Regions from separate parts of the Pseudomonas sp. GW101-3H06 genome, predicted to be linked through region 2. Evidence: predicted binding sites of a transcription regulator. Region 2 holds the regulator's gene; each other region holds the start of a gene.
The links. The regulator sigma-54, encoded in region 2, starts transcription at its own class of promoters, with help from an activator protein. The targets are predictions, from matches to a motif close to ANTGGCATNNANNTTGCTNT.

Region 1 (10,205 bases), 3.1 Mb from region 2:
CGACGTCGACATGGTGATCTTCCGCGAGAACTCCGAAGACATCTATGCCGGTATCGAGTGGAAGGCCGGCTCGCCGGAAGCCACTAAAGTCATCAAGTTCCTGAAAGAAGAAATGGGCGTCACCAAGATCCGTTTCGACCAGGACTGCGGCATCGGCATCAAGCCGGTATCCAAGGAAGGCACCAAGCGTCTGGTGCGCAAGGCCCTGCAATATGTAGTGGACAACGACCGCAAGTCGCTGACCATCGTGCACAAGGGCAATATCATGAAATTCACCGAAGGTGCCTTCAAGGACTGGGGCTATGAGGTGGCGAAGGAAGAATTCGGCGCCGAGCTGCTCGATGGCGGCCCGTGGATGAAATTCAAGAACCCGAAAACCGGCCGCGAAGTCATCGTCAAGGACGCCATTGCCGACGCCATGCTCCAGCAGATCCTGCTGCGTCCGGCCGAATACGACGTGATCGCCACGCTCAATCTCAATGGTGACTACCTCTCCGACGCCCTGGCGGCGGAAGTGGGCGGTATCGGTATCGCGCCGGGCGCCAACCTGTCCGACACCGTGGCCATGTTCGAGGCCACCCACGGTACTGCACCGAAGTATGCCGGCAAGGACCAGGTCAACCCGGGCTCGGTAATTCTTTCGGCAGAAATGATGCTGCGCCATCTGGGCTGGACCGAGGCAGCGGACCTGATCATCAAGGGCACCAATGGCGCGATCAAGGCCAAGACCGTGACCTATGACTTCGAGCGCTTGATGGAAGGCGCCACGCTGGTTTCGTCTTCCGGGTTCGGTGAGGCGTTGATCAAGCACATGTAAGCCAGCGACAGACGTACAAAAACCGCCCGATTCAAATGAATGAGTCGGGCGGTTTTTTTATGACTGGATGACGGTGCGGTGTCAGACCGTCACGGACTGCTGCGTGGCAGGTGTCGTGGTTTTCGAAGCCTCTACAGGGGCGCTGATATTGACGGCATGCAAGCCCTTTGGCCCCTGGATGATTTCGAAGACGACAGCCTGGCCGGCCTTCAAGGTTTTATAGCCGTCCATCTGGATGGCTGAGTAATGGGCAAACAGATCTTCGCTTTTGCCTTCCTCGTTGATGAAACCGTAACCCTTGGCGTTGTTGAACCATTTCACCTTGCCACTGACCTTGACGCCTGACATACCCAACTCCCTCTGCAACAGACTCCATCACTGGAGTATCATCCAGTTCATCCGCAGTCATTTCTTCGAAAAAATTTGACTCCGCGGACCTTTTTTACCCACTGTGGGCTCTATTGGTTGTAACACCGTTTTGCCGATAGTCAAGGTGACCCGGCGGTCGGAGTTGAAAACGTTAATGGGTGCCCCCACCACTGTATTTGCACAACTGACGAACCTTTCTTTCCATGCATGCAATCAGCCAGATTCGACTAACATTCAATCAGGATCGCCCTGATTTACACGACGACGATTCCGCAGGCATTGCTGTTCAGGAGGCTAAGCCTGCTTTACAGGCGCCGCCGATGTACAAGGTGGTTTTGTTTAATGATGACTACACACCGATGGATTTCGTCGTCGAAGTGCTCGAGGTGTTTTTTAACCTGAATCGCGAGCTGGCGACCAAGGTCATGCTGGCCGTCCACACAGAAGGACGGGCAGTATGTGGAGTGTTTACCCGCGACATCGCCGAGACCAAGGCCATGCAGGTCAACCAGTACGCCAGGGAAAGCCAGCATCCGCTACTCTGTGAAATCGAGAAGGACGGTTAATCGCCGGACACTTGGGTATGAGGTGAAGCTATGTTAAACCGCGAGCTCGAAGTCACCCTCAATCTTGCCTTCAAGGAGGCCCGTTCGAAGCGTCATGAATTCATGACCGTCGAGCATCTCCTGTTGGCCCTATTGGATAATGAGGCTGCCGCCACCGTTTTGCGTGCGTGCGGCGCAAACCTCGACAAACTCAAGCATGACCTGCAGGAGTTCATCGACTCCACCACGCCATTGATCCCCGTGCATGACGAGGATCGTGAAACCCAGCCAACCCTGGGCTTCCAGCGTGTCCTGCAACGTGCTGTGTTTCACGTACAGAGCTCGGGCAAACGCGAAGTGACTGGCGCCAATGTGCTGGTCGCGATCTTCAGTGAGCAAGAGAGTCAGGCAGTGTTCCTGCTGAAACAGCAGAGCGTTGCCCGCATCGATGTCGTCAACTACATCGCCCACGGCATTTCCAAAGTGCCAGGGCACGGCGATCACTCTGAGGGCGAGCAAGATATGCAGGACGACGAGGGCGGTGAGTCTTCTTCTTCAGGCAATCCTCTGGATGCTTATGCCAGCAACCTTAACGAACTCGCGCGCCAGGGTCGCATCGATCCGCTGGTAGGCCGTGAGTTGGAAGTCGAACGCGTTGCGCAGATCCTGGCGCGTCGTCGCAAAAACAATCCGTTGCTGGTGGGCGAGGCGGGCGTGGGTAAAACCGCGATTGCCGAAGGCCTGGCCAAACGCATCGTCGACAACCAGGTGCCGGACCTGCTGGCCAACAGTGTGGTGTATTCCCTCGACCTGGGCGCCCTGCTGGCCGGGACCAAATATCGCGGCGATTTCGAGAAGCGCTTCAAGGCGTTGCTCAATGAGCTGAAAAAGCGTCCGCAGGCGATCCTGTTCATCGACGAAATCCATACCATCATCGGTGCGGGTGCCGCGTCCGGTGGCGTCATGGATGCTTCCAATCTGCTCAAGCCGCTGCTGTCGTCTGGTGATATCCGGTGCATCGGTTCGACTACGTTCCAGGAATTTCGCGGCATCTTCGAGAAAGACCGTGCCCTGGCACGACGCTTCCAGAAGGTCGATGTGTCGGAACCGTCGGTGGAAGACACCATCGGTATCCTGCGTGGCTTGAAGGGGCGTTTCGAGACTCATCACAACATCGAGTACAGCGATGAAGCGCTGCGTGCCGCTGCCGAACTGGCGTCGCGCTACATCAATGACCGGCACATGCCGGACAAGGCCATCGATGTCATCGACGAGGCGGGTGCCTATCAGCGCCTGCAACCGATCGAGAAGCGGGTAAAACGCATCGAAGTGCCTCAGGTTGAGGATATCGTCGCGAAAATCGCGCGGATTCCGCCAAAACACGTCACCAGCTCGGACAAAGAGTTGCTGCGTAACCTTGAGCGTGATCTGAAGTTGACCGTGTTCGGTCAGGATGCCGCGATCGATTCCCTGGCGACGGCGATCAAATTGTCTCGCGCCGGTCTCAAGTCGCCTGACAAGCCTGTCGGCTCGTTCCTGTTCGCCGGTCCTACCGGTGTCGGTAAAACCGAGGCGGCGCGTCAGTTGGCCAAGGCATTGGGTGTCGAGCTGGTTCGATTCGACATGTCCGAGTACATGGAGCGCCACACCGTATCGCGTCTGATCGGTGCGCCTCCTGGCTATGTCGGGTTCGATCAGGGCGGTTTGCTGACTGAAGCCATTACCAAACAGCCACATTGCGTGCTGCTGCTCGATGAAATCGAGAAAGCGCATCCGGAAGTCTTCAACCTGCTGCTGCAGGTCATGGACCACGGTACGCTCACCGATAACAACGGGCGCAAAGCGGATTTCCGTAACGTGATCGTCATCATGACGACCAACGCCGGTGCTGAAACCGCGGCGCGTGCCTCGATCGGCTTCACCCTTCAGGATCACTCCTCCGATGCAATGGAAGTGATCAAGAAGAGCTTCACGCCTGAATTCCGTAACCGTCTGGACACCATCATCCAGTTTGGTCGCCTCAGTCATGAGGTCATCAAGAGCGTGGTGGACAAGTTCCTTATCGAACTTCAGGCGCAGCTGGAAGACAAGCGTGTACTGCTGGAAGTCACCGATGCTGCCCGCAGCTGGCTGGCGGCCGGTGGTTACGACGCGATGATGGGCGCTCGACCCATGGCTCGCCTGATTCAGGACAAGATCAAGCGTCCGCTGGCGGAGGAGATACTCTTTGGCGAACTGGCCGAGCATGGCGGTGTAGTACACATCGACATCAAGGACGGCGAGCTGACCTTCGAGTTCGAGACCACGGCGGAAATGGCCTGACGTTGATCGCAACAAAGCAAAAAGGCGCCGTTTGGCGCCTTTTTGCTGTCTGTCTGTTATTGAGTTGGCACCTGTGGGAGCGAGCCTGCTCGCGAAAGCGCCAGGTCATTCGACATCAATGCTGAATCGCAAACCGCCTTCGCGAGCAGGCTCGCTCACAGGGGGCCTGCGCCGACTTGAGGTTGTTTCAGGCAAACAAAAACGCCCGGCAATGCCGGGCGTTTTGTATTGACTTGATTAGCGAGCGCGGTAAGTGATGCGCCCTTTGCTCAAGTCATAGGGCGTCAGCTCGACGCGCACTTTGTCACCGGTAAGAATACGAATGTAGTTCTTGCGCATCTTGCCGGAAATATGCGCGGTTACGACGTGCCCATTTTCCAACTCCACGCGAAACATGGTGTTGGGCAGGGTGTCGACGACAGTGCCTTCCATTTCGAAGCTGTCTTCTTTCGACATGCAGTAAAGCCCTCGGTGTCCAGTGAATGGCCCGGTGCAACTGCGCCAGGCAAAAGCGGCGTGCATTGTGCCCGAAAAGTGGGGGGCAAGCCAAGGGGTTTAAGGGTGTGCTCTAGTTCAGAACGACCCAGCGCTGGTTAACCAGCAATTCAATGGGACGATACTGGGTCTTGTAGCTCATTTTTTTGCAGTTCTTGATCCAGTAACCCAGATAGACCGCATCCAGCCCCAGGCGCCGGGCCTCGGCGATTTGCCAGAGGATGGCATAACGCCCCAGGCTGCGACGCTCTTCGTCGGGTTCGTAGAAGGTGTAGACCGCCGACAGACCGTTCGGCAGAAGGTCAGTGACGGCAATCGCCAGCAACCGGCCTTCGAGGCGGAATTCGTAGAACCGGGAAAACGGCAGGTCGCGCACCAGGAACGTCGAAAACTGATCGCGACTGGGTGGGTACATGTCGCCGTCGGCATGCCGCTCTTCTATATATCGCTGATAAAGGTCGAAATACTCTTCGCTGAATCCTGGCTTGGCCGGGCGTACCTGCAAGTCGGCGTTGCGCTTGAAAATGCGCTTCTGCTGACGGTTGGGTGTGAATTGCGCAACAGGGATGCGCGCCGGTACGCACGCATTGCAGTTCTGGCAATGGGGGCGATACAAGTGGTCGCCGCTGCGACGAAAACCCATTTCCGACAGGTCTGCATAGACATGCACATCCATGGGCTGACTGGGGTCGAGAAACAGGGTCGTGGCCTGCTCCTCGGGCAGATAGCTGCAAGAATGGGGCTGAGTGGCATAAAACTTCAATCGCGCCAACTCGGTCATGATCAACCCTCGGGATAAGCTTTTAATTAGGGGCGTCTCTAAGTGTAAGCCACGCGCGCAAAAGTCGCTCAGCAAACCCAGATGGCGCGGCTGGGTTGATCCAGATACTGCGACAGGTAGCCGGCAAATGCGCTGCGGGGAATCGCTCGTGCGCCCAGGCTGTGCAGATGGTCGGTAGGCATCTGACAGTCGATGAGCACAAAGCCCGAGTCTTTCAGATGTCTGACCAGTGTGGCAAAGCCATATTTGGAGGCGTTGTCGGCGCGGCTGAACATGGATTCGCCGAAAAACAGCCGGCCCATCGCCAGGCCGTACAGCCCGCCGACGAGCGTGCCCTGATCCCAGACCTCCACCGAATGCGCGAAACCTCGATGATGCAGTTCCAGGTAAGCGTCCTGCATGGCTTCGGTGATCCAGGTGCCGTCGGCGTACTCCCGTGGGGCGGCGCAGGCGCGAATGACCGCAGCAAAATCCTGATCGAAGGTCACTTGATAGCGTTGTTGGCGCAGCAACTTGTTCAAGCTTCGAGAGACGTGCAGTTCGTCGGGAAACAGGACGGTGCGCGGATCCGGCGACCACCAGAGAATCGGTTGGCCTTCCGAGAACCACGGAAAACAGCCGTGGCGGTAGGCCTGAATCAGCCGATCGGCCGACAGGTCGCCGCCGGCGGCCAACAGACCGTTGGGGTCGCGCATGGCTTTTTCCAGCGGCGGGAAAGTCAGGGAGTTGCGTTGTAACCAAGTCAGCATGGCGTCCGGGCTTGCAGAAGGGGAGGGTGGTGACGGGCGCAATTTGGCCCGTCACCCAGTGTGCCGTCAAACGGCAGGAATGTCGTCGAGGTATTTTTCCGCATCAAGGGCCGCCATGCAGCCGGCCCCGGCGGAGGTGACTGCCTGGCGATAAACGTGATCGGCCACGTCACCGGCGGCAAACACGCCTGCGATCGCGGTCGCGGTGGCATTGCCTTCGCTGCCGCCCAAGACCTGCAGATAACCATCGCGCATTTCCAGTTGGCCGACGAACAGGTCGGTATTGGGTTTGTGGCCGATGGCGATGAACACACCGGCCACCGCCAGTTCCCTGATTTCGCCAGTATGACTGTCGCGCAGGCGGGCGCCGGTCACGCCGCTGGCATCGCCCAGCACTTCGTCCAGATTCTGGTTCCAGTGCAGGCGGATATTGCCGTTGGCGGCCTTCTCGAAGAGTTTGTCCTGGAGGATTTTCTCTGACCGCAGCTTGTCGCGACGGTGAATCAGATGGACCTCTTTGGCGATGTTCGACAGGTACAGCGCTTCTTCAACCGCCGTGTTGCCGCCGCCGACCACCGCAACCACTTGATTGCGGTAAAAGAAGCCGTCACAGGTCGCGCAGGCCGAAACGCCCTTGCCGGCAAATGTTTCTTCCGACGGCAGCCCCAGGTATTGCGCCGAGGCGCCGGTGGCAATGATCAGTGCGTCGCACGTATAAGTACCGCTGTCGCCGGTCAATTCGAACGGGTGCTGTTGCAACTTGGCTGTATGGATGTGGTCGTAAACGATCTGTGTATCGAAGCGCTCGGCATGTTTTTGCATGCGCTCCATCAGGACCGGGCCGGTGAGTCCTTCGACATCACCTGGCCAGTTATCGACTTCGACGGTGGTGGTGAGCTGGCCACCTGCCTGTATGCCGGTAATGACAACGGGTTTGAGGTTGGCGCGGGCGGCATACACGGCTGCGCTGTAACCGGCGGGGCCGGAACCCAGGATGATCAGACGGTGATGTTGCGCTTCGCTCATAAAAACACCTCATAAGCCTTTGTCACAAAAGAGAATGCATGCTCAAATTGAGTCGCATGTAATGTGTTTTTGACTATGCTGCATACAAGTGTTTCAAGCATGGCATCGGACGAACAAACCCGTACAATGCCTGGTTGTAACAGCGTTTGTAACTGTGGTTGTAACAGAATAAGCGTGCACCTCGTGTTTATAAAAACCGGGGCACAGTGTTAAAAGTAGACCCGGTTGCGCCTGTTAACTTTTTTACCTGCCTGGATTGGGCAGTTTTTTGGGCTGTTTTTTAGACATTCACCAGATGGACGCGCCGATGGCGCAGGAAAAGAAGCGTTTTGAAGAAATCCACCGAAGCACCCAAAACAGTCGTTCCGCTCTGGCGCCAGCAATTGCACTACCGGCTCAAGGAAGGTGCATTGATCGCCATCGGTGCGTTGTGCCTGTTCCTGATGATGGCCTTGCTGACCTATGGCAAGGACGATCCGGGCTGGAGCCATAACAGCAAGATCGATGACGTGCAGAACTTCGGCGGACCCGCCGGCTCCTACAGCGCCGATATCCTGTTCATGGTGCTCGGTTACTTTGCCTATATCTTCCCGTTGCTGCTGGCGATCAAGGCTTATCAGATCTTCCGTCAGCGCCACGAGCCGTGGCAGTGGAGCGGCTGGCTGTTTTCCTGGCGCCTGATCGGCCTGGTGTTCCTGGTGCTGTCCGGCGCGGCGCTGGCGCATATCCATTTCCATGCCGCGACCGGTCTGCCGGCCGGCGCTGGCGGCGCGCTGGGCGAAAGCCTGGGCGACCTGGCGAAGAATGCGCTGAACATTCAGGGCAGTACGCTGTTGTTCATCGCCCTGTTCCTGTTCGGCCTGACCGTGTTCACCGACCTGTCGTGGTTCAAGGTGATGGACGTCACCGGCAAGATCACTCTTGACCTGTTCGAGCTGTTCCAGGGCGCGGCCAATCGCTGGTGGGCGGCCCGGACCGAACGCAAGCAGCTGGTCGCACAATTGCGTGAAGTCGATGATCGCGTGCACGACGTGGTCGCGCCGACCGTGACGGACAAGCGCGAGCAGGCCAAGGTCAAGGAACGCCTGATCGAGCGCGAGCAGGCCCTGAGCAAACACATGTCCGAGCGCGAGAAGCAGGTGCCGCCGGTGATTGCCCCGGCCCCGGTCAAGCCCGTAGCGCCGAGCAAACGCGTGGAAAAGGAGAAACAGGCGCCACTGTTCGTCGACAGCGCCGTGGAAGGCACCTTGCCGCCGATCTCGATTCTCGATCCCGCAGAAAAGAAGCAACTCAATTACTCACCGGAATCCCTGGCGGCGGTCGGCCACCTGCTGGAAATCAAGCTCAAGGAATTCGGCGTCGAAGTCACCGTCGATTCGATTCATCCGGGGCCGGTGATTACCCGTTACGAAATCCAGCCGGCGGCCGGGGTCAAGGTCAGTCGCATCGCCAACCTCGCCAAGGACCTGGCGCGTTCCCTGGCCGTGACCAGCGTGCGGGTTGTGGAAGTGATTCCGGGCAAGACCACCGTCGGTATCGAGATTCCCAACGAAGACCGGCAGATCGTGCGCTTCTCCGAAGTCCTGTCGACCCCTGAGTACGACAACTTCAAGTCGCCGGTCACCCTGGCCCTGGGCCATGACATCGGAGGCAAGCCGGTCATCACCGACCTGGCGAAAATGCCTCACTTGCTGGTGGCCGGTACTACCGGTTCCGGTAAGTCGGTGGGTGTGAACGCGATGATCCTGTCGATCCTGTTCAAGTCCGGCCCGGAAGACGCCAAGCTGATCATGATCGACCCGAAAATGCTGGAACTGTCGATCTACGAAGGCATTCCGCACCTGCTGTGTCCGGTGGTCACCGACATGAAGGACGCGGCCAACGCCCTGCGCTGGAGCGTCGCCGAGATGGAACGGCGCTACAAGCTGATGGCGAAGATGGGCGTGCGAAACCTGTCGGGCTTCAATGCCAAGGTCAAGGAAGCCCAGGACGCCGGCGAGCCGTTGAGCGATCCGCTGTACAAGCGCGAAAGCATCCACGACGAAGCGCCGCTGCTGCAGAAGTTGCCGACCATCGTCGTGGTCGTGGACGAATTCGCCGACATGATGATGATCGTCGGCAAGAAGGTTGAAGAGTTGATCGCCCGTATTGCCCAGAAGGCGCGGGCGGCCGGTATCCACTTGATCCTCGCAACCCAGCGGCCGTCGGTGGATGTGATCACCGGTCTGATCAAGGCCAACATTCCGACCCGCATGGCATTCCAGGTATCGAGCAAGATCGACTCCCGGACCATCATCGACCAGGGTGGCGCTGAACAATTGCTGGGGCACGGTGACATGTTGTACATGCCGCCAGGCACCAGTCTGCCGATCCGTGTCCACGGTGCCTTCGTCTCCGATGACGAGGTTCATCGGGTGGTGGAAGCCTGGAAACTGCGCGGCGCGCCGGAGTATAACGACGACATCCTCAACGGTGTCGAAGAGGCCGGCAGTGGCTTTGAAGGCAGCAGCGGGGGTGGCGATGGCGATGACCCTGAAGCCGACGCGCTGTACGACGAAGCGGTACAGTTCGTTCTGGAAAGCCGACGCGCTTCCATTTCCGCGGTTCAGCGCAAGCTGAAAATTGGCTACAACCGTGCTGCGCGCATGATCGAAGCCATGGAAATGGCCGGTGTCGTGACGTCGATGAACACCAACGGTTCGCGTGAAGTCCTGGCCCCTGGCCCGGTACGCGACTGACCTGATATTGAAAGGGCGGCGCTCTCGGGCGCCACCCGCACTCCCACGAATGTTATGAGGACTCCCATGCGTCTTATCCGCATGTTGTTGCTGCCGGTACTGGCTTTGACCACGCTCTCGGCCCACGCCGACGACAAGGACGTGGCGCGTCTGACTCAGTTGCTGGAAAAATCCCAGACCTTGACCGCGCGTTTCTCCCAGTTGACCCTCGACGGCACCGGCACCCAATTGCAGGAAACCGCTGGTCAAATGTCCCTGCAGCGTCCGGGCCTGTTTTACTGGCACACCGACGCACCGCAAGAGCAGTTGATGGTGTCCGATGGCAAGAAGGTTTCCCTGTGGGACCCGGACCTGGAGCAGGTC
Region 2 (10,205 bases):
GTGGTGGCGGTCGTACCGATTACCGTTACTTCCTCGCCGAAGACCGCGCCATGAGCTATGCCCGTGAAGCGTTGCGTCAGGCGCTGGTCAATCTGGAAGCCATTCCTGCGCCGGCCGGTACCTTGCCGGTGGTACTCGGCTCCGGTTGGTCGGGCGTGCTGTTGCACGAAGCGGTTGGACATGGCCTGGAAGGCGACTTCAATCGCAAGGGCAGCTCGGCTTATAGCGGGCGCATGGGCGAGAGGGTTGCCTCCAAACTTTGCACCATTGTCGACGACGGCACCTTGTCCGGGCGTCGTGGCTCATTGAGCGTTGATGATGAAGGCACCCCGACCGAGTGCACCACACTGATCGAAAACGGTGTGCTCAAGGGTTATATGCAGGACAAGCTCAATGCACGGCTGATGGGCGTGGCCCGCACCGGTAACGGGCGTCGCGAATCCTATGCGCATTTGCCGATGCCACGCATGACCAACACCTACATGCTGGCCGGCGAAAGCGACCCGGCGGAAATCATCGCTTCGGTGAAGAGGGGCATCTACTGCGCGAACCTCGGCGGTGGTCAGGTCGATATCACCAGCGGCAAGTTCGTGTTTTCCACCAGCGAGGCGTACCTGATCGAAGATGGCAAGATCACCGCCCCAGTCAAAGGAGCGACCTTGATCGGCAACGGCCCGGAAGCCATGAGCAAAGTGTCGATGGTCGGCAACGATCTGGCGCTGGACAGCGGCGTGGGGACATGCGGCAAGGATGGGCAGTCGGTGCCGGTGGGTGTCGGCCAGCCAACGCTGAAGATTGATGCGATTACCGTGGGTGGCACGGGCTCGTAAGGATGGAGCTGCGGGTGAGTCGCGCGGCGACTCACCCGGTCCGGGATTCAACGCAGGCCGCGTTGAGTCTCGTCCAGCTCACGGATGTACTTGAAGATTTTACGGCTGGAAGCAGGAGGCTTGTTTTGTGCAACCTCGTGCTGTGCCTGACGGATCAGTGAACGCAGTTGCTGGCGATCGGCGTCAGGGTAGTCGACGACGAATTTTTCCAGAACGGCATCGTCACCGGCTATCAGGCGATCACGCCAGCGCTCCAGGTTATGGAAGCGCTCGTTGTACTGGCGAGTGGAGGCATCGAGTTGATCGAGCAAAACCAGAATGGCGTCAGTGTCCTGATCGCGCATCAGTTTGCCGATGAACTGAAGGTGCCGTTTACGCGCGATGTTCGCAGTGTGCTTGGGCGCATCGGCCAGGGCCCGGCGCAAGGCGTCGGTCAAGGGCAGTTTTGCCAGCAAGTCAGGCTTGAGTGTTGTGAGGCGCTCGCCGAGGTCAACCAGAGCATGCAGCTCGCGTTTGACCTGGGATTTGCTTTTTTCTCCCGTATCGAGGGAGTCGTCGTAAGAATCAACCATGGTGGCCGTCCGCAAAGAAACGCCGCCATGATAACCAGTCGGGGGCCGCTTGTCCGGCCCGGTCGCTCGATGACCGTCACCGAAAGCAGAATTTGAGTGGAGAACAGCATGAGTGCAGTTGAAAGCGTCGGCCCACAAGCATTGCCGGCACTGCAAGAACAGGTCGAGCAGATCATCGCTGAAGCCAAGCGCCAGGGCGCCAGTGCCTGTGAGGTGGCGGTATCCCTGGAGCAGGGCCTGTCGACCTCGGTGCGCCAGCGTGAAGTCGAAACCGTTGAATTCAACCGCGATCAGGGCTTCGGCATCACCTTGTACGTCGGCCAGCGCAAGGGCTCGGCCAGCACTTCGGCCAGTGGTCCGGAGGCGATTCGTGAAACCGTCGCGGCGGCACTGGCCATCGCCAAACACACCTCTGAAGACGAAGCCTCGGGCCTGGCCGATGCGGCACTGATGGCCAGGGACCTGCAGGATTTCGATCTTTTCCACGAATGGGACATCACCCCGGAGCAAGCCATCGAAAAAGCCTTGCTCTGCGAAGCGGCGGCATTCGATGCCGACGCACGGATCAAGAACGCCGATGGCACTACCCTGAGTACGCATCAAGGCTGCCGTGTGTACGGCAACAGCCACGGGTTTATCGGCGGTTATGCATCGACCCGGCACAGCCTGAGCTGCGTGATGATCGCCGAGGCCGATGGCCAGATGCAGCGTGATTACTGGTACGACGTGAACCGTCAGGGCAATTTGCTGACGGATCCGGTGAGCATCGGCCAGCGTGCCGCGCAACGGGCGGCGAGTCGCCTGGGCGCGCGTCCGGTACCCACCTGCGAAGTACCGGTGCTGTTTTCTGCCGAGCTGGCCGGTGGCCTGTTCGGCAGTTTCCTGTCGGCGATTTCCGGTGGCAGCCTGTACCGCAAATCCTCGTTCCTCGAAGGCACCCTGGGGCAGAAGCTGTTTCCGGAGTGGTTGACCATCGATGAACGTCCGCACCTGATGCGTGCCTTGGGCAGTGCGGCGTTCGATGGTGATGGCCTGGCAACCTACGCCAAGCCGTTCGTCGAAAAAGGCGAGTTGGTGTCTTACGTGCTGGGCACCTACTCCGGTCGCAAACTCGGCATGCCGAGCACCGCGAATGCCGGCGGCGTGCATAATCTGTTCGTCACCCATGGAGATGAAGATCAGGCGGCCTTGCTGCGACGCATGGGCCGCGGGCTGTTGGTGACCGAGCTGATGGGCCAGGGCTTGAACATGGTCACCGGCGATTATTCCCGTGGCGCGGCGGGTTACTGGGTCGAGAACGGTGAAATCCAGTTCGCGGTCCAGGAGGTGACTATCGCCGGCAACATGCGTGACATGTTCAAACAGATTGTCGCGGTCGGTAATGATCTCGAACTTCGCAGCAACATCCGCACCGGTTCGGTGTTGATCGAGCGGATGACCGTAGCGGGCAGTTAATTCTTCCCGTGATACAAAAAGGCGTGCCACCCAATGGGTGGCACGCCTTTTTTTGGTTCTTCACGCAATCCCGGGCAACACAGAAACAAGAGCGCTGTTTTGCTTGATGAAGGTGATGGATGCGGCGCTCGCCACAAAGCCGCGGCGTTTACTCGCCTTCGTCGAAGTAATTGTTGATCAAGGCCACCAGTGCTTCCATCGCCTCCTGTGCCTGTTCGCCTTCCGTGCTCAGATGGATTTTGGTGCCCTTGCCGGCGGCGAGCATCATCATGGCCATGATGCTTTTGCCGTCGACGGTGGATTCTGGTGTGCGTCCAACCCTGATCGTGCATTCCTTGAATTGGCCGGCAACCCCAACGAACTTTGCAGACGCCCGGGCATGCAAGCCCAGCTTATTGATGATTTCGATTTCCAGAGCAGGCATCGCGATGTGAATCCTTTAGCTGAGGTCGCGGTGGCGGACCTGGACGTTCTTCAGGGATTGCTGCAGGGTCTTGCCCAGACGTTCGGTCAGGTAGACAGAGCGGTGATGCCCGCCGGTGCAACCGATGGCAATGGTGACATACGCGCGGTTGCTGGCAGCAAAGCGGGGTAGCCATTTGAGCAGGTACGTGGAGATGTCCTGGAACATCTCTTCGACATCCGGCTGTGCCGCCAGGTACTCGGCCACCGGCTGATCAAGTCCGGACTGCGCGCGTAACTCCGGTTTCCAGTAAGGGTTGGGCAAGCAGCGCACATCGAACACCAGGTCGGCGTCGACCGGCATGCCGCGCTTGAAGCCGAAAGACTCCACCAGGAACGCTGTTCCTGGCTCCGGCTGGTTCAGCAGGCGCAGCTTGATGGTATCGCGCAGCTGATACAGGTTCAGGTTGGTGGTATTGATCTTGAGATCGGCCAGGTCGGCAATGGGGCCGAGCAGGCTCGTTTCGTCGGTGATTGCTTCGGCCAGCGAGCGATTGGCGCTGCTCAGCGGGTGGCGACGGCGGGTTTCCGAGAAGCGTTTGAGCAGGGTTTCTTCGTCGGCATCCAGATACAGCACATCGCACTGGATGTGACGGCTGCGTACTTCTTCCAGCAGCTCGGGAAACCGCGATAGATGGCTTGGCAGGTTGCGCGCATCGATGGATACGGCAACCAGCGGCTGTGACAGCTCGGTATGAATCAACGCACGTTCGGCCAGTTCCGGCAGCAACCCGGCAGGCAGGTTGTCGATGCAGTAGTAGCCGTTGTCCTCGAGCACATCGAGGGCGGTGCTTTTACCTGAGCCGGATCGGCCGCTGACGATGATCAAGCGCATGATTACTGCCCGTTTTGCTCGTCCAGGACAACCTGATACAAGGCTTGATTGCTCGGGGCGCTGCGCAGTTTGTCGCGCACGTCCTTGCGGTCGAGCATGCTGGCAATCTGGCGCAACAACTCAAGGTGCGCATCGGTGGCGGCTTCCGGGACCAGTAGCACAAACAGCAGGTCAACCGGCGCGCCGTCGATGGCGTCGAAATCTATAGGGGCATCCAGGTGCATCAAGGCGCTGATGGGCGCATTGCATCCCTTGAGGCGGCAATGAGGAATGGCGATGCCGTTGCCAAAACCGGTCGAGCCGAGTTTTTCGCGGGCGATCAAAGCCTCGAAGACATCTTGCATCTCCAGATCCGGCACTTCGCGATGGATAAGGTTGGCAATTTGCTCTAGGGCTTTCTTTTTACTGCCGCCCGGCACGTTCACCAGGGAACGGCCGGGGGTCAGGATGCTTTCAAGTCGGATCATGGGTTGGGAGTGTTAACGACCGGTAGCGCCCTGGAGGAGGCTCTGGGTCTTTTCCTTATGCTTTTTGAGTTGTTTATCCAGCTTGTCGGTCAAGGCGTCGATCGCCGCGTACATATCGGTATGTTCCGCGTTCGCGACCACTTCATTGCCGGGAATATGCAGCGTGGCTTCGATTTTCTGCTTCAGCTTTTCGACCGTCATCGTGACCTGCACGTTGGTGATCTTGTCGAAATGTCGCTCCAATCGTTCGAGTTTTTCGCCGATGTAGGTGCGAAGAGGTTCGGTCACTTCCAGTTGGTGTCCACTGATGTTGACTTGCATACAGCTTCTCCTTCGTTGCCAGTGCATAAAGCGGCAGATCAGATGATCTGCCACTGGAACGCTGTGGCGTGGCTCTACATCAATCGCTTGCGTTCGCTCGAAGGCGCGATCCCGAGGGATTCGCGGTACTTGGCGACGGTGCGGCGAGCCACCTGAATGCCTTGTGCCTCCAGTAAACCAGCGATCTTGCTGTCACTCAACGGCTTTTTCTGATTTTCCGCGGCAACCAGTTTTTTGATGATCGCGCGGATCGCCGTGGACGAGCATTCGCCGCCTTCGGAGGTGCTGACGTGACTGGAGAAAAAGTATTTCAGTTCATAAATACCCCGGGGGGTATGCATGAATTTCTGCGTGGTCACCCGTGAGATCGTCGACTCGTGCATGCCGACCGCTTCAGCGATGTCATGCAGGACCAACGGCTTCATCGCCTCGTCGCCATACTCCAGGAAGCCGCGCTGATGCTCGACGATCTGGGTGGCTACTTTCATCAGGGTTTCGTTGCGGCTTTGCAGGCTCTTGATGAACCAGCGGGCTTCCTGCAGCTGATTGCGCATGAAGGTGTTGTCGGCACTGGTATCGGCGCGGCGCACGAAGCCTGCGTACTGGGCGTTGACCCGCAGTCGTGGCACAGACTCCTGGTTGAGCTCTACCAGCCAGCGCTCGTTGTCCTTGCGCACGATCACGTCCGGGACCACATATTCGGCTTCGGTGGACTCGATCTGCGAGCCCGGGCGCGGATTGAGGCTCTGGACCAGTTCGATGACCTGGCGCAGTTCGTCTTCCTTGAGCTTCATGCGGCGCATCAGCTGGCTGTAGTCACGGCTGCCGAGCAAGTCGATGTAATCGGTGACCAGGCGTTTGGCCTCGGCCAGCCAGGGTGTTTTGGCAGGCAGCTGGCGCAATTGCAGCAACAGGCATTCACCCAGGTTACGGGCGCCGATGCCGGCGGGTTCGAATTGCTGGATGCGGTGCAGGACGGCTTCGATCTCGTCCAGTTCGATGTCCAGTTCCGGATCGAAGGCTTCGAGGATTTCCTCGAGCGTTTCGTCCAGATAGCCCTGATTGTTGATGCAGTCGATCAGGGTCACGGCAATCAGCCGGTCAGTGTCGGACATCGGGGCCAGGTTCAGCTGCCAGAGCAAGTGGCTTTGAAGGCTTTCACCGGCTGATGTGCGGGTGGTGAAGTCCCACTCGTCATCATCGTTGCTGGGAAGGTTGCTGGCGCTGGTCTGGTAGACGTCTTCCCATGCCGTATCGACAGGAAGTTCGTTGGGGATGCGTTCGTTCCAGTCGCCTTCGTCGAGGTTATCAACCGTCGGCGCGCTTTCCTGGTAGGAGGGTTCCTGGATGTCGGTGTTGGGCTTCTGTTCGGCGTTGTCGGCCAAGGGGTCGGTGTTGTCGAAGTCGTCGCCTTCTTCCTGGCGCTCGAGCATCGGATTGGACTCCAGGGCCTCCTGGATTTCCTGCTGCAGGTCCAGGGTCGACAATTGGAGCAGGCGGATGGCCTGTTGCAGCTGCGGTGTCATCGTCAGCTGCTGGCCCATTCTCAAGACTAGCGATGGTTTCATGGCAGGGGCTTAACACCTTATTCGCCGGCGCACATGCGCCATCCACTACAGGGGCGCCGGAGCGCCAAACATAAGCAAATTATATGCCCGAAGTTGCGGTGCTTGCCTAGAGCGCTGTAACAATAAAAAAGTATTGATTTTTATCGAGACAAGCGCTCGGTCGACTAGCCAGCTCAGTGCTTACAGGCGGAACTCATGGCCCAGGTACACTTCCTTGACCAGATCGTTGGCCAGGATGGTGTCGGAGTCGCCTTCGGCGATCAGTTGGCCATCGTTGACGATATAGGCTGTTTCGCAGATATCCAGGGTTTCACGGACGTTGTGGTCAGTGATCAGCACGCCAATGCCCTTGGCCTTGAGGTGGTGGATGATCTGTTTGATGTCGCCCACCGAAATCGGGTCCACGCCGGCGAAGGGTTCGTCGAGCAGGATGAATTTCGGGTTGGTGGCCAGTGCGCGGGCGATTTCCACGCGGCGGCGTTCGCCACCGGACAGGCTCATGCCGAGGTTGTCGCGGATGTGGCTGATGTGGAACTCCTGCAGCAGGCTTTCCAACTCCTGGCGACGATCGGCCTTGTCGAGTTCCTTGCGGGTCTCGAGGATGGCCATGATGTTGTCGGCCACCGACAGTTTGCGGAAGATCGACGCTTCTTGCGGCAGATAGCCGATACCGGCCTTCGCGCGACCGTGCATAGGCTGGTGGCTGACGTCCAGGTCGTCGATCAGGACGCGGCCCTGATCGGCCCTTACCAGGCCTACGATCATGTAGAAGCAGGTGGTCTTGCCGGCGCCGTTGGGGCCAAGCAGGCCGACGATCTGACCGCTGTCGATGGACAGGCTCACGTCACGCACGACCTGGCGGCTCTTGTAGCTCTTGGCCAGATGCTGAGCTTTCAGAGTTGCCATTACTGGGCCTTTTGCTCGTCGGTTTTCTTTTTCGGCTGGATCACCATGTCGATGCGTGGGCGCGCTTCGGTGACTTTGCTGCCTGTGGCGCGACCGGCGCTGGCCAGCTTTTTAACGGTGTCGTAGACGATTTTTTCGCCCTGGGTGACGTTGTTGTCCTTGTCGACGACTTTGGCGCGATCGATCAGCACAACGCGGTTTTGCGTTGCATGATACTGGATGGTCACGCCCCAGCCTTGAACAGGCTTGGCATCGCCCGCGGTTTGCACTTGTTCGAAGTAGGCGAGGTTGCCCACCGACGTCACCACATCGATATCGCCGTTAGATGCGCGGGTCATGGTCACTTTGTTGCCTGTGACCTTCATCGAGCCTTGGGTGATGATCACGTCGCCCGTGTAGGTGGCGATACCGTTCTTGTCGTCCAGCTGGGCGTCGTCGGCCTGAATGCGGATAGGCTGCTGTTGGTCATCCGGCAGAGCCCAGGCGCTCACGCTTCCCAGTGCCGCGCCCAGACTGAGCAAAATAGGGAGGGTTTTAACGAGCCTCATACTGTCCTCTTACGTTCGAGAGCAGGTGTATCCTGCTTTCTTTCAAGTACGCTTTCATTCCGTTGCCTGTCGATACGCCACCAGCGCCGTCGATTCTAACGGGTTGCTCGGTCTGCGCATATTGCTGCTGCGGGAACACTGTCATGCGAGTGGTGGTAATCAGGGTCCTGCGGTTTTTCTCGTCGAAACGCGTGATGCGTACCGAATCGATCAGTTCGACCTGTGTGCCATCGGGGTTGACTTCACCCTTTTCGCTCTGGACGTGCCACGGGAACTCGGTACCGCGGAACATGTTCAGGTCGGGATTGGTCAGCAAGGTCACTTGGGTGGCTTTGAGGTGTTCGACCTTGTCCGACGTCATTTCGTATTGCAGTTTGCCATCTGGCAGGAACTGCACGCTGTGGGCATTGATGGCGTAATAGTCGATTGCGCTGTTGTCGACTTGCACAGCAGGCTTGTCGAGGAAGCGTTCCGGGCTGATGTTCCAGTAGCCGACCGCGGCGAAAATCGCCGCGATGCAACCGAATACCAGGATGTTGCGAATCTTTTTGCTCAGCATGTCTGGCTCACAGGTACGCGGCATTGGCCGCATCGAGGCGGCCCTGGGCGCGCAGGATCAATTCGCAGAATTCGCGGGCGGCACCTTCGCCGCCGCGGGCCTGGGTGATGCCATGGGCGTGTTCGCGCACGAAACTGGCGGCATTGGCGACTGCCATTCCCAAGCCTACGCGGCGAATCACCGGCAGATCAGGCAGGTCGTCGCCAAGGTAGGCAACCTGTTCATAGCTTAGGTTGAGTTGGCCAAGTAGCTCGTCAAGCACCACCAATTTGTCTTCGCGTCCCTGGTACAGGTGTGGAATGCCGAGGTTCTTCGCTCGCCGCTCGACCACCGGGGTCTTGCGGCCGCTGATAATGGCTGTCTGGACGCCGGCGGCCATCAGCATCTTGATGCCCTGGCCATCGAGGGTGTTGAACGTCTTGAATTCGCTGCCGTCTTCGAGGAAGTACAGGCGTCCGTCGGTGAGGACGCCGTCGACATCGAACACCGCCAGTTTGATCTGTTGGCCGCGCTTCAGCAGGTCCGTGTTCATTACATTACTCCCGCGCGCAGCAAGTCGTGCATGTTCAAGGCGCCGACTGGGCGGTCCTCGCCATCGACCACCACCAGCGCGTTGATTTTATGGTCTTCCATGATTTTCAGGGCCTCGGCGGCGAGCATTTCGGCGCGGGCGGTCTTGCCGTGGGCGGTCATGACCTGATCGATGGTGACGCTGTGGATATCGATTGTGCGATCCAGGGTGCGGCGCAAATCACCGTCGGTGAAGATCCCGGCCAGTTTGCCGTCTGCTTCAAGGATTACAGTCATGCCCAGTCCCTTTCGGGTCATTTCCATCAGGGCATCCTTGAGCAGGGTACCGCGCTGAACCTGTGGCAGCTCTTGCCCGGCGTGCATGACGTTTTCCACTTTCAGCAGCAGGCGGCGGCCCAATGCGCCGCCGGGATGGGAAAAGGCGAAGTCTTCGGCAGTAAACCCACGGGCTTCCAGCAGGGCCACGGCCAGGGCATCGCCCATGACCAGCGCGGCGGTAGTCGAAGAGGTGGGCGCCAGGTTCAGTGGGCAGGCTTCATGCTCGACATGCACATTGAGGTTGACCTCGGCGGCCTTGGCCAGCGGCGAATCGGGATTGCCTGTCACGCTGATCAGTTGGATGCCCAGGCGCTTTATCAGTGGCAGCAGGGTGATGATTTCATTGGTGGAGCCGGAGTTCGACAGCGCGAGGATGATGTCGTCGCGTGTGATCATGCCCATGTCACCGTGACTGGCTTCCGCCGGGTGAACAAAAAATGCCGTGGTGCCGGTGCTGGCCAGGGTTGCAGCGATCTTGCTGCCGATATGCCCGGACTTGCCCATGCCGACCACGACTACGCGGCCTTTGCTGGCCAGAATCATTTCGCAAGCGCGTACGAAATCTGCGTCGATGTGCGGCAGCAAGCCTTGTACGGCTTCCACTTCGAGGCGGATGGTACGTTGGGCGGATTGAATCAGGTCGCTGGATTGGCTCATGTCGGAAATCGTTTAGCCTGATGAAAAGGCGGCGATTATAGCGGTTATGATCGAAACCCTCACGCAAGTTCGTCGCGCATTGTCATTCCTTATTGCTTAATCCGTCTAAATGAAGCGTTTGGCTGTTCATATTGCTGAACTTGGTCGGGCAATGACCTTGGGCGCGTGGCGTTTGC
Region 3 (10,205 bases), 2.7 Mb from region 2:
ATATAACGCTCACCCGGTTTCATGCCGGTTGATGGAGCAATCATGGTGAAGTCCTCCGTCCTGCGGGTGATAAATCAAGAAGCCCGCCATGAAGATAGCGGGCTTCAGGTTTGCAGAAACTGACGCGCCGGAGTGAACAGCGTTGTCACGGTCAGGCTGCGATGTTGCCACCGTTCAGTTCTTTCTTATAGGACGCTTTCATCGTCTCCATCTGCTTGCCCAACTCCTCAAGTTGCGCTTTGCCCAAGAGCTTCCTGGCTTCGGGGAACATCTCTTTTTCCTCTTCTTCGATGTGATGTTCAAGCAGCTCCTTGACCACTTTTGCGCGTCCGGAAAATTCGACGCTGGCGGGATCGGTCATCTTGAGATCCGGCATGACCAGCGAGTCGACCGTGCGGTGTTCTTCCTTGGCCTCGTAGTACATTTTTTCCTGTTCTTTACCGCCGGCTTTTTTGTAGGCCGGGTAGAGAATCTCTTCTTCGAGCCTGGTATGGATCGTGATCTCCATCTCTAGTTTTGCAATCAACTCGGCGCGTTTTTTTACCGCGCGTTCAGTTGAATCTTCCAACTGGGTCAGGATGCCTTTCACTCGTTCATGGTCGGCTTTGAGCATGTCAATGGCGTTCATTATCTTGCCTCACTGTCACGGGAAGTGTTGGGCCGGTCTATGCCGGCACCCCTGGTTTCCAAACATAGGCAGCATTGACTGTGCCAATCTAAACGTGGGCGTAAATCCCTTTGTAATCAGTGAGTTGTTTTTCATGGTGGTTGAGCCGCGCCATGCAGGCTGCACGAATGGCGCTATGCGCGCATTGCAAATAGCGGGTATTGGATCACTGGAAAAAAGACAGCTCGGGGCAGCGGGCGAGCCATGAAACGTTGATTGATGCCGCTCGTCAATTCGAATGCACGCCTGCGCCCCAGTCTCTTCAAACCTGTACGGCCCGGAGTTTCCGGACCTTTTTTGTAGAGGTGGGTATGGCTACCGATTTGACTTCCAGGGACAACATGCAGCGCCAGGATCAGGTGCAGGATTGCGTTCCCTCCAAGCCCGAGCCCGATTCACCGTCGCTCAATCCCGACGACCCGGGCAAATACGATCCGCTGACCACGCCTGATCCCGCTACCGTCCAACGCCCGGAAGACTGGGATGATTCGGCGGGGAGGGAGTTGCCGGAGGCTGATGAGCAAACCCCGCTGTCAGACGATAGACGCTAGAAGGAGCGGGTCATGACCGTATTCAATGCCTTGACCGGCTTTCCCTCGCCGCTTGTGGGGGCCGGAACCAGCGGCGTGCGCGAACTGTATGGCGTGCTGTACTGCAATGCTCCACACGCTCAAGAGCAGGCCGAAGCGTTTATGCGGCAGCAGCTGGCCCGCGCCGCCCAACTCCCTTGCGATTTGCCCGACACACCGCAAAACCTGACAGCCTGGGCCGAACGGCATGTCGCCGACGTCGCTCGCGACTACGCCGGCTACCTCGCCGAGCGCCAGCAGGGAGCGGGGCGCCGTTATTTTCAGAACAAGGCCCACGCCTTGTATTTCCTGCAACGGGTCGCACCGACCAAAGAAGTCGACGGTGCCTGGCTGGAGGGGGTATTGGAACACTGGCAGGATTACCGCTTCGATGGGCTGCTGACCACCTACCTTGAAGAATTGGGCAAGGGTGATCCCCGGCAGAACCATGTGTCGATCTATCGCACACTGTTGGCCGAACAGGGCTGTGACGATCAGCAAGGCCTGGATGACGAGCACTTTGTGCAAGGTGCGATTCAACTGGCGCTGGGCCGTTGCAGCGCCGCCTTCATGCCGGAGGTGATCGGCTACAACCTGGGTTACGAACAATTACCCTTGCACCTGTTGATCAGCGCCTATGAACTGCGGGAATTGGGTATCGACCCGTACTACTTCACGTTGCATGTGACCATCGACAACGTCAGCAGCGGCCATGGACGCAAGGCGGTCCGGTCGCTGCTGGAACTGTTGCCGCTGGAGGAGGGCAGGAACGAGTTCTATCAACGCGTGACCCTGGGCTATCGCCTCAACGATCTGGGCCTGGGGTCGACTGCGATCATTAAAGCCTTCGAGCTGGAGCGCGAAGTGATCGCCATGCTTGAACGCAAGCGTGGCTTCGGTCAGCACATGCATTCCGATTACTGCAAGGTCGAAGGGCAAACCATCAACCAGTGGTTGTCGTCGCCTGGTCATATCGAGGATTTTCTCGCAGCCCTGCAGCGCAAGGGTTGGATCAAGCGTCATCGGCCGCCGCAGGAAAGTCGATTCTGGCAATTGATCGAGGGCAGTACGGCGGCGATGTTCGGCGTGTTCGATGGTTACGAAAAGCAGTTGATCCACGCCTGGATCGCCGGTGATTGGCAAGATCCCAAACGGCAGCCGGCGTCGCTGCGGAATCTCAGCAGCAATGCCGAAGCAAGTGCAGGCACGGTGGATGATCCGGAACTCAAGGCGGTACAGGCCAGCCTGCATCACCAGTCGCCGCGCCAGGAACTTGAATCACTGATTCCCTGGCTATTGGCACAACGGCACCATCGCCCGGCGGGGTTGTTCGCCACCCGGCGCTTCATCGAACTGCGTTCGCGGTTACGCTGACTCAAGGAGTGTTGAATGTCAGTACAACAAATCGCCGATCGCGCGCTACTGGCGTTGGGCAGGCGGCTGATCGCCGAGGGCTATCGTTTCATCACGCCGACCCCATTGACCCACGAAAGATTCCTCCAGCGCTTTGCCACCCCGTTGGCGAGGGACCTGCGCGATGCCTTCGGTTGGTCGATGCCGTTCGATCACACACTGTTACCGGCGGATGAACTTATTGCGCTGGAACAGGCGGGCATCGTCGAACCGCAGGGTTATCTCTGGCGTAGCACTGTGCGTTGGTCGAGCCTCGGCGGATTGCTGTTCGCTCACTCGGCATACCCCACCACGCACGCCGACTCGATATTTTTCGGACCCGACAGCTACCGCTTCGCGCAGATGATTGAAGCCCATCTGCAACAGCATTTCGAGCCGATCCGGCGAGTGGTGGATATTGGTTGCGGTGCCGGTGTCGGTGCACTGATCGTCGCCCGCGCCCGACATGACGCCCAGGTACTGGCCGTGGACATCAATCCACGGGCATTGCGGCTGTCGGCGGTCAATGCCGAGCTGGCCGGAGTCTCCAATGTCACCGTCTACCACAGCGATATCCTGAGCAGTGTCGAAGGACAATTCGACCTGATCATTGCCAATCCGCCCTATATGAATGACAGCCAGCATCGCGCCTATCGCCACGGCGGCGGGGCATTGGGGGAGGGACTGTCGTTGCGCATCGTGCGCGAGTCGTTGCCGCGCCTGGACAAGGCGGGCAGCCTGGTGCTGTACACCGGCGTGGCGATGGTCGACGGCCAGGATCCGTTCCTGGAAGCCGTCCTGCCGGAGTTGGCCGGCGAGACATTTGGCTGGACTTATCGCGAGCTGGATCCTGATGTGTTCGGGGAGGAACTGCTCAAGCCCGGTTATGAGCGGGTTGAGCGCATTGCGGTCGTGGCGCTCATTGTCACCCGTCGAAACTGACAGAGGCCCCAACTCTATGTGCAACCCAATGTGGGAGCGAGCCTGCTCGCGAAGGCGATGGCATGTCCACACTATAAGTGTCTGACACTGCGCCTTCGCGAACAGGCTCGCTCCCACAAGGTGGTTACCGTTTCAATTACCATCCGCCACCTTGCGTTCGATCTCGTCGATTTTGCGTTGTAGCTCATCTGCTTCCGGCTCTTCGGAAGGGGTGGCGGGCATGGGCTCATCCGCGCTTTCTCCGTCACGGTCCTCGTTATCGCGGTTAATACGATCATCATCGTTCATGGCATTGGCCTCCAGTGTCTACCCATTGGATAGAGCACCATGACGCGAGTTCGAGTTTTTTGCCGGTCAGCGTCTGAGCCTCAGGACAGCACGCAGTGCCAGACAGACGCCAGCATCACCGCTGCCTGGGTGGGTGGAGCCGGTTTTGCGATGGCGCGCTCGCTCTCCATCGTCCTGATCAAAGCGTGGTGTAGCCGAAATAAACAAGTGCGATGACCGCAGCGATGGAGAAAGCGCGCAAGGCCTTCGTCGTCGAGCGATTCGAGCGCAAAGGGCTTGCGGATCGTTGCATGTGCGCGCCCAGACTCATGGTAGGGACAATAAAACCGTCCATGCTTGCCCTGTAGGTATGGCGCAAACCAATGATCAGAAACAGGATGATCAGGCCAAGGGCCAGTGCGCGGGAAAGTGTCGGATGAACCAGGGGCTCGTGAGTGTCTTCCGCGCAGGCAACACTGTCGACTTCGACGATGGAGATCCGTCCATCATCCATTGACGCCAGCTTGGTACCTTTTAGGGTATTCGCCTGCTGATCGAGGTCCAGCGCCTGATACTTCCACAGCGTTGCCGAGCCTTCCCGACAATAGGTGAAAGCGCCAGGGTTGGCGGCGGCGATGATGCACGCGTCGTTGATGCCGTGTTTTTTCAAGGTTTCCGTGGCTACCCTGGTGAAGTCCAGTTCAAGGACTGGAATGACTCCGTTGGCATACGCACCGGCGGAAACCAGCAGGCCTCCCAAGAGGCAAAGGATTGTCATGTTCAAGGTTGTATTTCCTTGTTTTTGTCGGCCTGCTGACGGAGCCGGTAATCGCCGCCTCGTTGTTGATGAAGTCTAGATCGTCAATGAGCGTTTGATGATTGAAAATGCGCAGTATTCACACTCATTTGCGAACGACCGGTGGAGTGGCAAACAGCGTTTACCTGTGCCTTACTCGGTGATTAAACCGGGGAGGGTTTGGAATGCGACGCAGAGGCGCACAGTTCTGGCTATGGCTCAATAAACGCTTACCCGTCAAAACCTACGAAGACGTGTTGAACGACGGTCGGCAGATCGAAGTGCAGGCGCGTATCACGCTGGAGGGGATGACCCAGGTTTTTATCGGGATCTACGACGCCAGTGGTGGCGCCCTGTTCGAAGCCTTTTCGGATCGCGGTTTGCGCGAACCGCTCGCGTCGGCATTGAAGTGGGGAGCACGGCGGGCCCGGGAACTCGTGCTGGAGACCGAGCCATTCGTGGCCCCCCACCGGGCGCAACTGACATTGAGCCCGTTGATCATTGACGAAGCGGTACTGGCCCTGCGGCGGATGGAGATGACTGACAGTGAGCGCCTGAAAATCAAGGCCAGCGATGCCCAGGCTGAATATCACGCGGCCCATTCGGCCATGCTCGAACTGATGCGCTCGACGACCTCGGTCGACCCACTGGTCTGGTCCGAATACCGCGAGCGGCTGCGACAGGCTATCGACCGCAGGGTCTGGGTCCAGCGCGGCTACCTGCCTTCAACAACCTCGTCACGCGTCAAGGACAACGGCCCTCATGAAAAAGGAAATCACTGACTCACCGCAAGAGACGGGCTCTGCGTCCGAGCGGATCGACGCGAAAATCCGCGAACTGAACGATTGGCGCGGCCAGACGCTGGCGCGGGTCCGGGCGTTGGTCAAGCAGGCCGACCCCGGAGTGGTCGAGGAAGTGAAGTGGCGCGGGGTACCGGTGTGGTCGCACGGCGGGATTATCTGCACCGGCGAGACCTACAAGAGCGCGGTGAAGATGACCTTCGCCAGGGGGGCCGCGCTGGACGATCCTTCAAAGCTGTTCAACGCCAGCCTGGAAGGCAACACACGACGCGCGATTGATCTGCATGAAGGTGACATCATCAATGAAGCCGCCCTGAAGGCGCTGATTCGCGCCGCCGTGGCGCTCAATACCGCCAGGCGCAAATAACCCGGCAACTGTGGCGCTCAATTCGTGAACGCGCCAATGAACGGGCGACGTAACCCCTGAAGGAGCGAGCTCGCTCCTGCAGGGGGCCAACCATCAGCGGCGTTTCGGCAGCGTCCAGTTTGGCCGGATGAAGTGGCAGGTATAGCCGCTGGGGTAATGTTCCAGATAGTCCTGATGCTCAGGCTCCGCTTCCCAGAACGGCCCGGCGGGCTCGATCTCGGTGACGACCTTGCCGGGCCAGAGGCCGGAGGCTTCGACATCGGCAACGGTATCTTCAGCGATTTGCCGCTGTTCATCGCTCAGGTAATAGAGTGCCGAGCGGTAACTCGTACCCAGGTCATTACCCTGGCGATTTTTGGTGGTCGGGTCGTGGATCTGGAAGAAAAATTCGAGAATCTGGCGATAGCTGATCTGCTGTGGGTCGAAGACGACTTCGATCGCTTCGGCGTGGGTGCCATGATTGCGGTAGGTCGCATTGGGCACATCGCCGCCCGAATAGCCGACTCGTGTGGCCAGCACGCCCGGGTAGCGTCGGAGCAGATCCTGCATGCCCCAGAAACAGCCGCCGGCGAGGATGGCGGTTTCAGTGTTTGTCGTCATGGTGCGCACCTCATATCAGTGACTGGCCTCGTTGATCGAGGCCGTCAGACCCTCATTGCATTTTGCTGTGATCCATTTTGCTGTGATCCATCGCGCCGAGGGAACGGGCCTGGGCCTCGACCTTGATTGTCTCTTTCTCGCCCTTGGCGTTTTCCACGGTCAGGGTCAGGGGCACTTTGCTGCCTTCTGCCACCTGGGCGGTCAAGTCCATCAACATGATGTGATAGCCATTGGGATCCAGGCTCACCGGTTCGCCTGCCCGTAACGCGACGGATTCGACCTGCCCCATGCGCATCACATCGTCTTTCATGCTCATCTGGTGGATTTGCACCGTCTTGGCGATTGGTGACTGCACATTGAGCAACTTGCTGTCCGTGTCAGCCTGCAGGGTCATGAAGGCGCCGGTCGAATGCTGGCCGGCCACCGTGGCGCGAACCCAGGCGTCGTTCACCCGGGTTTGCGCGGACACTTGCCAGGCCATGCCGATCAGGGAAAGGCCAAGCACCAGTTGTTTCAAGCGTTTTGAGTACAGCGAAGTCATCAGCAGACCTCCATGACGGTGAGCAGGTCTTCTGCGCACTCTTGAGCGGTAAGGGACGCGGACAGGCCCAGGCGCAAATTGCCTCGGGAGTCGAACACGAAGCTGGTCGCGGTGTGGGACAGGGTGTAGGTATCGCCGCTCGGAACCTTCTCGAAGAATACGCCGAACTCCTTGGCGGTGGCGGCGGTTTCTTCCAGCGTGCCGTGCAGTGCCTCGAAACTCGGATCGAAGGCCTTGACGTATTTGTCGAGCATTTCGGGCGTGTCGCGCTCGGGGTCCAGGGTGATGAAGATCACTTGCAGGCGTTCGCCATCGCGGCCCATCAGTTTCTTCGCCTGGGCCGCGCGGGCCAGGGTCGTCGGGCAGACGGCCGGGCATTGGGTGAAACCGAAAAAGATCATCGGCATCAGGCCCTGGTAGCTGCCCAGCATCCGGGTCTCGCCCTGGGCGTCCTTGAGCTTGAAGGAACGTCCCATGATCTTGTCGCTCAGATCCTTGCCGTACTTGAACGACAGCTTGCTGCTGTCATCGCAGCCGGCGAGCAGGCCAAGGCTCAGCAGGCCCATGCCGCGCAGGACAGTGCGACGGGTATACAACGTACTCATGGAAAAAAGCTTCCTGTGTAGCAACCGGGAAAACACAGTGCCTGACGGGTCAGACGAAAAAAGCGCAGGGATGTTAACAAACTGTTGCCCTGTGGCGCTTAATCGATCGCCCGCCGGTCCTGCGCCAAAAGGTCGCGGCCCCGGGGCTACATGAAGATACAAATGCCCTGCGCACGGACACATTGCGGATACATCGGCGCGGTTACATGGGGCTATCCAATCCCCATAGAGAGCATTGCCATGTTCCATAAACTGAAGCAGGTCGCCCGGTTCTTCCGCCAAAGCGCACAGTCAATGGTGGGTGTTCCCGATTACGATAATTACGTAGCGCTCATGGCGGTCAAATCCCCGGGCGAGCCAGTCATGACTTACGAGGCATTTTTCCGTGAGCGCCAGGAAGCACGGTTTGGCCGAGGCAAGTGCAATACGCGGTGCTGCTGAACGCGGAAGTTGCCAACCAGCCATTTGATAGATGCCACAAACACCGATAATTCTGTGGCGAGGGAGCAAGCGCCCTCGCCACAAAAGAATATCAATGAAGGTTTTATCGTTTGTGCTGACTGCGGCATGCACTTTTATAAAGCGCCAAGCCTGCCAGCGTGCACCAGCGCGTAGCGGTTTGTTGATCCATCTTCCCTACGGCCACGCCCGGCCAATTGAATACGATTCGCCTTGAAACCCGCCTGAACCGCCGTCTCCCGACCATTTCTCCAGCCCCGATATTCGACTGGCACAAACCCTGCATTAACCCTCTCAAGCCCCTCTGCATAGATGGGCAGCCCGCTCGGTCAACGACGATCGATCAACCGCACAGGTCGTGGGCAATATCGGTGGATCAGGCATGGCCGTCTGGTTTCAACACCGCAAAAGAACAGGCAAAGACGCCTGGAACCGCAAGGTTTCAGGCGTTTTTTTTTGCTTTTTGAACCGTGATGGGCTTGGGCAGGTGTCGTTTATGAATTCCAATGTAGCCACTTTGAACAAACTGCAAACGCTGGTCGTGATCGGTAATGGCATGGTCGGGCATCATTGTGTCGAGCAGTTGATCGAGCGCGGCGCTCTGGGGCGCTATCGCTTGCACGTCTTCAGCGAGGAGCCGATGCGTGCTTACGACCGTGTGCATCTGTCCGAGTACTTTACCGGTCGTGATGCCGAGTCGCTGGCGCTGAGTGACGCCTCGCTGTACGAGACGCCCGGCGTCACATTGCACCTGGGGGTACCGGTACTGGAAATCGACCGCGCAGGGCGTCAGGTGATCACCGCCCAGGGTTGCGTGCCATACGACAAACTGGTCCTGGCCACCGGCTCTTATCCGTTCGTGCCGCCGATTGACGGCGCCGAAGGCCATTCGCGGCTGGTGTATCGCACCCTGGAAGACCTCGACGCCATCCGTGCCGCGGCAGCCAATGCCCGCCGTGGTGTGGTGGTCGGCGGTGGCCTGCTCGGTCTGGAAGCGGCCAATGCCCTGAAAAGCCTGGGCCTGGAAGCTCATGTAGTGGAATTCGCGCCACGCCTGATGCCGGTGCAACTGGACGATCTGGGTGGTTTGGCGCTCAAGGCGCAGATCGAACGGCTGGGCGTCGGCGTGCATTTGTCCCGCGCCACGCAATCGATAAGTGCGGGCGAGGACTATCGCTATCGCATGAATTTTGCCAACGATGAATTTCTGGAAACCGACCTGGTGGTGTTCTCCGCCGGTATCCGTGCCCAGGATGCGTTGGCCCGCCAGTGTGCGCTGGAGGTCGGCCCGCGCGGTGGCGTGGTGATCGACGACACCTGCCTGAGTTGCGACCCGAACATCTACGCCATCGGCGAGTGTGCTTCATGGAACGGCAGCCTGTTCGGCCTGGTTGCCCCCGGCTACCAGATGGCGCGCAGCGTTGCCGCGCGGCTGTGTGACGACGTCGCCGAGCCGTTCCAGGGCGCCGACATGTCGACCAAGCTCAAACTGCTGGGTGTCGATGTCGGCTCCATCGGCGATGCTCACGCCAACACGCCGGGCGCGCGCAGTTATCAGTTCATCGACGAGACGACCGCCAGCTATCGCCGTCTGGTGGTGGACGCCAGCGGCAAGCAGGTACTCGGTGCGGTGCTGATCGGCGACAACAGCTATTACGACACGCTGCTGCAATACATGCAGAACGCGATTGCCTTGCCATCCGAACCGGCCGCTTTGATCCTGCCATCGTCCGAAGGCGCGCCGACCCTCGGCGCGAGCGCCTTGCCTGATTCGGCGACGATCTGTTCATGCCACAACGTGACCAAGGGCGCGATCTGCTCGGCCATCGACGGCGGCTGCAGCGATCTGGGCGAACTCAAGTCGCAGACCAAGGCGTGTACCGGTTGCGGTGGTTGCGCCGGCCTGCTCAAGCAAGTCTTCGAACATGAACTGATCGCCCGTGGCGTCAGTGTCGACAAGAGCCTGTGCGAGCATTTCGCCTACACCCGTCAGGAGTTGTATGCGCTGGTGCGGGTGGAAGGGGTCATTACGTTCGAAGAACTGCTGGCCAAACATGGCCGTGGCCACACCGGTTGCGATGTGTGCAAGCCGGCGGTGGGTTCAATCCTGGCGTCGTGCTGGAACCAGCCGATCATGGATCCGTCGCTGGTGCCGTTGCAGGACACCAACGATACCTTCATGGCCAACATGCAGAAAAAC

Region 1: the regulator sigma-54 is predicted to act here: its motif matches at 7,155-7,174, upstream of AC07ZE_RS19000 (DNA translocase FtsK).
Region 3: the regulator sigma-54 is predicted to act here: its motif matches at 8,273-8,292, upstream of nirB (nitrite reductase large subunit NirB).

Annotation. Positions count from the first base shown of each region.
Region 1 covers NZ_JBWKZO010000001.1:4,145,120-4,155,324, reverse strand. The annotation lists gene icd (NADP-dependent isocitrate dehydrogenase) at 1-817, shown strand, start outside; gene cspD (cold shock domain-containing protein CspD) at 899-1,165, opposite strand; gene clpS (ATP-dependent Clp protease adapter ClpS) at 1,390-1,752, shown strand; gene clpA (ATP-dependent Clp protease ATP-binding subunit ClpA) at 1,783-4,053, shown strand; gene infA (translation initiation factor IF-1) at 4,291-4,509, opposite strand; gene AC07ZE_RS19015 (arginyltransferase) at 4,622-5,329, opposite strand; gene aat (leucyl/phenylalanyl-tRNA--protein transferase) at 5,398-6,078, opposite strand; gene trxB (thioredoxin-disulfide reductase) at 6,145-7,104, opposite strand; gene AC07ZE_RS19000 (DNA translocase FtsK) at 7,434-9,842, shown strand; gene lolA (outer membrane lipoprotein periplasmic chaperone LolA) at 9,909-10,205, shown strand, end outside.
Region 2 covers NZ_JBWKZO010000001.1:1,085,422-1,095,626, forward strand. The annotation lists gene tldD (metalloprotease TldD) at 1-830, shown strand, start outside; gene yjgA (ribosome biogenesis factor YjgA) at 878-1,402, opposite strand; gene pmbA (metalloprotease PmbA) at 1,511-2,857, shown strand; gene AC07ZE_RS04890 (HPr family phosphocarrier protein) at 3,006-3,281, opposite strand; gene rapZ (RNase adapter RapZ) at 3,297-4,154, opposite strand; gene ptsN (PTS IIA-like nitrogen regulatory protein PtsN) at 4,157-4,621, opposite strand; gene hpf (ribosome hibernation-promoting factor, HPF/YfiA family) at 4,634-4,942, opposite strand; gene AC07ZE_RS04910 (RNA polymerase factor sigma-54) at 5,017-6,510, opposite strand; gene lptB (LPS export ABC transporter ATP-binding protein) at 6,691-7,416, opposite strand; gene lptA (lipopolysaccharide transport periplasmic protein LptA) at 7,416-7,964, opposite strand; gene lptC (LPS export ABC transporter periplasmic protein LptC) at 7,951-8,523, opposite strand; gene AC07ZE_RS04930 (KdsC family phosphatase) at 8,531-9,055, opposite strand; gene AC07ZE_RS04935 (KpsF/GutQ family sugar-phosphate isomerase) at 9,055-10,029, opposite strand.
Region 3 covers NZ_JBWKZO010000001.1:3,807,045-3,817,249, reverse strand. The annotation lists gene AC07ZE_RS17385 (short chain dehydrogenase) at 1-44, opposite strand, end outside; gene AC07ZE_RS17380 (PA2171 family ribosome-binding persister protein) at 152-628, opposite strand; gene AC07ZE_RS17375 (hypothetical protein) at 979-1,218, shown strand; gene AC07ZE_RS17370 (iron-containing redox enzyme family protein) at 1,231-2,610, shown strand; gene AC07ZE_RS17365 (N5-glutamine methyltransferase family protein) at 2,626-3,570, shown strand; gene AC07ZE_RS17360 (hypothetical protein) at 3,703-3,858, opposite strand; gene AC07ZE_RS17355 (hypothetical protein) at 4,037-4,615, opposite strand; gene AC07ZE_RS17350 (hypothetical protein) at 4,819-5,415, shown strand; gene AC07ZE_RS17345 (DUF1801 domain-containing protein) at 5,396-5,800, shown strand; gene msrA (peptide-methionine (S)-S-oxide reductase MsrA) at 5,894-6,400, opposite strand; gene AC07ZE_RS17335 (copper chaperone PCu(A)C) at 6,453-6,941, opposite strand; gene AC07ZE_RS17330 (SCO family protein) at 6,941-7,546, opposite strand; gene AC07ZE_RS17325 (YbdD/YjiX family protein) at 7,787-7,987, shown strand; gene nirB (nitrite reductase large subunit NirB) at 8,502-10,205, shown strand, end outside.